DNA from 3 places in the Streptomyces sp. NPDC058955 genome. Region 1 is predicted to be linked to each of the others. Evidence: riboswitches for the same ligand, from Rfam matches in the RefSeq annotation. Region 1 holds a riboswitch; each other region holds the start of a gene.
What was found. Region 1 has a riboswitch for thiamine pyrophosphate ahead of thiO (glycine oxidase ThiO). Riboswitches for the same ligand answer to the same signal wherever they lie in the genome.

Region 1 (2,192 bases):
CGTACCGCCGAGGACGAACACGTCGTCGGACATCGCGCTCAGCCCCCCTGCACCGCGGTCAGGACCTCGACCCGGTCGCCGTCGGCGAGCAGCGTCGTCGCCCACTCGCCGCGCGGCACGACCGCCTCGTTGACGGCGGCGGCGACCCCGGCGGGGGCGGCGGTGAGGGTGGCGACCAGGGAGGCCAGGGAGACGGGGGCGGCGAGCGCGCGCGGCTCGCCGTTCACGGACACGTTCATGCGGGCTGCTCCTGACGTACGGGGAGAGCGGTGGGGAAACGGCGGGGGGAGAAGGGGCGCGCCTCGTCGGGGAGGACGCCCGTGGTGAGCGCCTCCGCCATGACGTCGCCGGTGACGGGGGTGAGGAGGACCCCGTTGCGGTAGTGGCCGGTGGCCAGGTGGAGGCCGGGGAGGGCGCTCGGCCCGAGCAGCGGCGCGTTGTCGGGGGAGCCGGGGCGCAGTCCGGCCAGGGTCTCGGTGAGCGGCAGCTCGGTGAGCCCGGGGACCAGCTCGTGGGCGTCCCGGAGGAGTTCGTACACCCCTCCGGCGGTCACCGTGGTGTCCCAGCCCAGCTCCTCGCTGGTGGCGCCGACGACCAGCTCGCCGTTCTCGCGCGGCACCAGGTAGACGTGGCTGCCGCGGACCACGGCCCGGACGGTGCGGGAGAGGAAGGGGGCGTACGGGGCGGGGATCCGCAGCCGCAGGACCTGGCCCTTCACCGGGCGGACCGGCGGCAGGACCGCCTCGGGCACGCCGGCGAGCCGGCCGCTGAGGCTGCCCGCGGCGAGGACGGTCTGCCCGGCGGACAGCTCGGTGCCGTCGCCGAGGACGACCCCGCGGGCCCGGTCGCGGACCACGGTGAGCCGGTCCGCGAGCGCCCGGTGGAAGACCACCCCGGCCCGCTCGCAGGCGGTGAGCAGCGCGGCGGCCAGCCGCCGCGGGTCGACCTGGTGGTCGCCGTCCACCCGGAGCCCGCCGCGCACCCCGGGCGCCAGCATGGGCTCCAGGCGGCGGCACTCGCGGCCGCTCAGCCATTCGGAGGCGAGTCCGCAGCGGGTCTGGAGGGCGTGCAGCTCGCGCAGGTGGGCCCGGTCGTCGGCGTCGAGCGCGACGGCGAGGGTGCCGCAGGCGCGGTAGCCCACGTCGAGGCCGGTGGCCTCCTCCAGCTCGGCCACGAAGGCGGGGTAGCGGGCGGCGGAGGCGAGGTTGAGCCCGAGGAGGGTCTCCTCGCCGTAGTGCAGTTCGGTGACGGCGGCGAGCATGCCGGCCGCGACCCGGGCGGCGCCGCCGCCCGGCTCGGGGTCGACGACGGCGACGCCCAGCCCGCGCCGGGCCGCCCGCCACGCCGTGACCAGGCCGATGATGCCGCCGCCGACCACGAGGACGTCGGTGGCGCCGCGGGTGGCGCCGTCGATGGTGTCGGATGAACGCATGGGCGTTCCCGCCCCTCCCTTCGCCGGCATGACCCGGATCAGGTTCGTACGGTCGGAGGCCGGCCAGCCTCCCTCTCAGCCCGGTGCGTCCGGGCTCCCGCGAGTGGTGTGTGCCCGCCACCCTAGCCCCCGGCGCCGGAGCGCCACAGGGGACCTCTCTTTCTGACGCACCGTCAGGTGCGTAAGGTGGACGGGTGAGCGAGCAGAAGCAGACCCAGCGGCACGTCGTGATCGTCGGCGCGGGCATGGCGGGCGTCCAGACCGCCGTCGCCCTGCGCGAACAGGGCTTCGAGGGCCCCGTCACCCTCATCGGCGCCGAACCCCACCAGCCCTACGACCGGCCCCCGCTCTCCAAGGCCGTCCTCCTCGGCAAGGCCGAGCACTCCGCCTTCGACGTCGACTTCGAGTCCCTCGGCGTCGACCTCCGCCTCGGCCTCGACGTCACCGGGCTGCGCCCCGCCGGCCGCGAACTCGTCACCGAGGCCGGCCGCTTCCCGTACGACGTCCTCGTCCTCGCCACCGGCGCCCACCCCCTCACCCTCCCCGGCACCGAGGGCGTCCCCGGCGTCCACCTGCTGCGCACCCTCGACGACGCCGTCCGCCTCGGCCCCGTCCTCGCCGGCGGCGGCTCCGTCGTCGTGGTCGGCGCCGGCTGGATCGGCGCCGAGTTCGCCACCGCCGCCCGCGAGGCCGGCTGCGCCGTCACCGTCGTCGAGGCCGCCCCCCTGCCGCTCGCCGGCGCCCTGCCCGCCGAGGTCAC
Region 2 (2,192 bases), on a different contig from region 1:
TGCACGTTGTGCCGCTTGGCGATCGTGTTGAGCTCGCCGAGCGTGCGCAGCTCCGCGAACTGGGCGTCGTCGTTGGCGTCCGCGATCGAGCCGGGGCGCAGCCCGTCGCCGAGCGAGTAGGTGACGTCGTACGCCGCCAGGATCTCGCAGAGCTCCTCGAAGTTCGTGTAGAGGAAGTTCTCCTTGTGGTGCGCGAGGCACCAGGCGGCCATGATCGAGCCGCCGCGCGAGACGATGCCGGTCTTGCGGCGCGCGGTGAGCGGCACGTACGGCAGCAGCACGCCGGCGTGCACGGTCATGTAGTCCACGCCCTGCTCGGCCTGCTCGATGACCGTGTCCTTGTAGATCTCCCAGGTCAGCTCCTCGGCCTTGCCGTCGACCTTCTCCAGGGCCTGGTAGAGCGGCACGGTGCCGATGGGCACGGGGGAGTTGCGCAGCACCCACTCGCGGGTGGTGTGGATGTTGCGGCCGGTGGACAGGTCCATGACCGTGTCGGCGCCCCAGCGGGTCGCCCAGGTCATCTTCTCCACCTCCTCCTCGATGGAGGAGGTGACGGCGGAGTTGCCGATGTTGGCGTTGACCTTCACCAGGAACCGCTTGCCGATGATCATCGGCTCGATCTCCGGGTGGTTGACGTTGGCCGGCAGCACCGCGCGGCCCGCCGCGATCTCCTCGCGGACGACCTCGGGGGAGACGTTCTCCCGGATCGCCACGTACTCCATCTCCGGGGTGATCTCGCCCCGGCGGGCGTACGCGAGCTGGGTCACGGCCTGCCCGTCGCGGCCCCGGCGGGGCAGCCGCGGGCGGCCGGGGAAGACCGCGTCGAGGTTCTTGAGCCCGCCGCCGCGCGGCGAGGTGTGCTTGATGCCGTCGTCCTCCGGGCGGACCGGGCGGCCCGCGTACTCCTCCGTGTCGCCGCGCGCGATGATCCAGTTCTCGCGCAGCGGGAGGAGGCCCCGGCGGACGTCGGTGTCGACGGCGGGGTCGGTGTACGGGCCGGACGTGTCGTACAGCGTCACGTCCTTGCCGTTGGTGAGGTGCACCTGACGGACCGGCACCCGGACGTCGGGGCGCGAGCCCTCGACGTACCCCTTGTGCCAGCCCGGCGTGCGCTCGCCCTGGCCGTCGTTCCGGCCGTCGTTCTGGTCGGAGGCAGGCGTGCGTGCATCCTGAATGGTCATGAGACCGAATCTCCCTACGCCGGCATTACCCGGTAACAGGTTCGGCGGTCGGCGCAGCCTCCTTCCGTACGTGCGTACGGTGATCAGCGCCCTCTCAGCCCGGTGCTCCGAGCTCCCGCGTGTGCAAAGGTGTCACGAGGCTAGCGCCATCCCGGGCGTGCTGAACAGTGGGCCCCCACCGTTCTTGCGATGATCGGTCGGTGACTTCCCCGCAGCAGTCCCCCGATCCGCACGGCCACGAGCACGGCCCCGACCAGGGCCACGAGCACGGGCACGGCTTCGGCCGGTACGGTCCGGACCACGGTCCCGGCCCCGGTTCCGGTCACGGTCACAGCCACAGCCACGGGCCCGCCGCGCCCGTCTCGCGCCATCTGCGCAGAGTCATCGCGGCCGTCCTGATCCCCTTCGCCACCGCCGTGGTCGTCGGTCTCGCGGTGCTCTGGCCCGGTGGCACGCCGGCGCACGAGCGGACCGGGGTCGGCTTCGACCGGCAGACCGAGCAGGGCAAGGTCGTGGCGGTCGAGCAGGTGGACTGCAAGGACGTGAACGCGGCGCAGGTGCCGCCGACCGGCGACACCACGACCCCGCAGGGCCGCGAGGCGGTCAACGCCCAGCAGGGCCAGTGCGCGAAGGCGACGATCGAGGTCACCAGCGGTCCGGACAAGGGCCGGCAGTTCACCGAGATCGTGCAGCCGGACGCCCCGCGCCAGCTGGAGGAGGGCCAGGGCGTGGTCGTCGCCTACGCCCCCGACGCCCCGAAGGACCTGCAGTACTCGGTGACGGACGTGAACCGGAAGGTGCCGATGGCGGTCCTCGCCGCCATCTTCGCGCTCGCGGTCGTGCTCGTCGGCCGGATGCGCGGCGTGATGGCGCTGATCGCGCTCGCGGTGAGCTTCCTGGTGCTCACGCTCTTCATCCTGCCCGCGATCCTGGAGGGTTCGAACCCGCTGATCGTAGCGGTGGTCGGATCGAGCGCGATCATGCTGCTCGCGCTCTACATGTGCCACGGCC
Region 3 (2,192 bases), on a different contig from region 1:
CCTCGGGGTTCTTCGCCCCGTTCAGCAGCCCCGCGAACTCGGTCTGCCGGAAGCAGGTGCCGGTGGACACCCCGGTGGGGGCCTCCTTCGGCTGCGGCTCCGCGTAGAGCACCTCGACCGGCGGGCTGGAGGCGTAGGAGACGACCAGCGGGCGGTCGCCCTTGGCCTCCTTGCCGCCGGCCGAGCCGGAGAACTCCTGGTTGTAGGCGAGCTCCCAGCTGTCGACGGTCTTCACGCCGTTGGCCTTCAGCTTCGACCAGTAGTCCTGCCAGCCCTCGTCGCCGTACTGCGCGATCGTGCCGAGGAGGAAGCCGAGGCCCGGGGAGGACCGCTCCGGGTTCTCCACCACGAGCAGGTCCTTGTACGCCGGCTTCGCCAGGTCGTCGAAGGTCTGCGGCGGCGCCAGCTTCTTGTCCGCGAAGTACTTCTTGTCGTAGTTGACGCAGATGTCGCCGGTGTCGATCGGCGTGACCCGCTCGTCGAGCTTGAGGGTGTCCGGGATCCGGTCGGCGCCCTTCGCCTCGTACGCCACGAAGATGCCGTTGTCGACGGCGCGGGAGAGCAGGGTGTTGTCGACGCCGAAGAAGACGTCGCCCTGCGGGGAGCCCTTGGTCAGGATCTCCTTGTTGACGGCCTCGCCCGCGTCGCCGGCCTTCAGCACCTTCACGGTGAAGCCGGTCCGCTTCGTGAACTCCGCCAGCACCTCCTTGGAGGCGTTGAAGGAGTCGTGGCTGACGAGGGTCACGGTCTTCGGCGCCGGCGTCCCGGACTTGCCGGCGGCCTCGCGGGCGTCCTCGGTGGAGCAGGCGGCGAGGCCCGTGACGCCGAGCGCCGCGGCCAGCGCGACGGCGGCGGCCTTCTTGGTGTGCATGGTGGTTCTTCCTCCTGGGTGGGACCAGGAAGAGACGCGGCCCTGCCCGCGGCCGGGGACCGGACGCGGGCAGGGCGCAACAGCTCGAGTTACGACCGAACTTCCTACCCGGAATGACCCGGGCGAGGTTCAGAGGGTCTGCGGTCTACGGTTACCGCACTCTCAGCGCTGTGGCGCTCCCCTGTCGGAATATGCAGATGTGTTCGAGCACAGAGTACAAGGTCAGCGTTCGGCGGCGGCCAGCTGTCCACAGGCGCCGTCGATCTCCTGGCCGCGGGTGTCGCGGACGGTCACCGGCACGCCGTGGCGGGCGATGGCCTCGACGAACGCCTTCTCGTCCTCCGGGCGGGACGCGGTCCACTTCGACCCCGGCGTCGGGTTCAGCGGGATCAGGTTGACGTGCACCCGCTTGCCCTTGAGCAGCTTGCCGAGCAGGTCGCCCCGCCAGGCCTGGTCGTTGATGTCCCGGATGAGGGCGTACTCGATGGAGATCCGGCGCCCGGACTTCTCGGCGTACTCCCAGGCCGCGTCCAGCACCTCCCGGACCTTCCAGCGGGTGTTCACCGGCACCAGGGTGTCCCGCAGCTCGTCGTCCGGCGCGTGCAGCGAGACCGCGAGCCGGCACTTGAAGCCCTCGTCGGCGAAGCGCAGCATCGCCGGCACCAGGCCGACCGTGGACACGGTGATGCCGCGCTGCGAGAGCCCCAGGCCGTCCGGCTCCGGGTCGGTCAGCCGGCGGATGGCGCCGACGACCCGCTTGTAGTTGGCGAGCGGCTCGCCCATGCCCATGAAGACGATGTTCGACAGCCGCGCCGGGCCGCCGGGCACCTCGCCGTCGCGCAGCGCGCGCATGCCGTCGACGATCTGGTGCACGATCTCGGCGGTCGACAGGTTCCGGTCGAGACCGGCCTGCCCGGTCGCGCAGAACGGGCAGTTCATGCCGCAGCCGGCCTGCGAGGAGATGCACATGGTCACCCGGTCCGGGTAGCGCATGAGCACCGACTCGACGAGCGTGCCGTCGTGCAGCCGCCAGAGCGTCTTGCGGGTGGTGTCGTCGTCGCACGAGATGTGCCGCACCACCGACATCAGGTCGGGCAGCAGCTCCCCGGCGAGCTTCTCCCGCGCGGCGGCCGGGATGTCGGTCCACGCGGCGGGGTCGTGCGCGTACCGCGAGAAGTAGTGCGTCGACAGCTGCTTGGCGCGGAAGGGCTTCTCGCCGATCGCGGCGACGGCCTCCTTGCGCTCGGCGGGCGTCAGGTCGGCGAGGTGCCGCGGCGGCTTCTTGGCTCCGCGCGGGGCGACGAAAGTGAGTTCTCCGGGC

Region 2: linked by a shared signal. The riboswitch ahead of thiC (phosphomethylpyrimidine synthase ThiC) and the one ahead of thiO (glycine oxidase ThiO) in region 1 are both predicted to bind thiamine pyrophosphate.
Region 3: linked by a shared signal. The riboswitch ahead of ACFW1I_RS02380 (thiamine ABC transporter substrate binding subunit) and the one ahead of thiO (glycine oxidase ThiO) in region 1 are both predicted to bind thiamine pyrophosphate.

Annotation. Positions count from the first base shown of each region.
Region 1 is NZ_JBHYKM010000072.1:25,128-27,319, forward strand. It holds gene ACFW1I_RS24760 (thiazole synthase) at 1-33, opposite strand, end outside; gene thiS (sulfur carrier protein ThiS) at 39-239, opposite strand; gene thiO (glycine oxidase ThiO) at 236-1,432, opposite strand; TPP riboswitch at 1,430-1,543, opposite strand; gene ACFW1I_RS24775 (NAD(P)/FAD-dependent oxidoreductase) at 1,627-2,192, shown strand, end outside.
Region 2 is NZ_JBHYKM010000004.1:118,112-120,303, reverse strand. It holds gene thiC (phosphomethylpyrimidine synthase ThiC) at 1-1,181, opposite strand, end outside; TPP riboswitch at 1,176-1,310, opposite strand; gene ACFW1I_RS03390 (YibE/F family protein) at 1,382-2,192, shown strand, end outside.
Region 3 is NZ_JBHYKM010000003.1:94,398-96,589, forward strand. It holds gene ACFW1I_RS02380 (thiamine ABC transporter substrate binding subunit) at 1-871, opposite strand, end outside; TPP riboswitch at 955-1,064, opposite strand; gene rlmN (23S rRNA (adenine(2503)-C(2))-methyltransferase RlmN) at 1,094-2,192, opposite strand, start outside.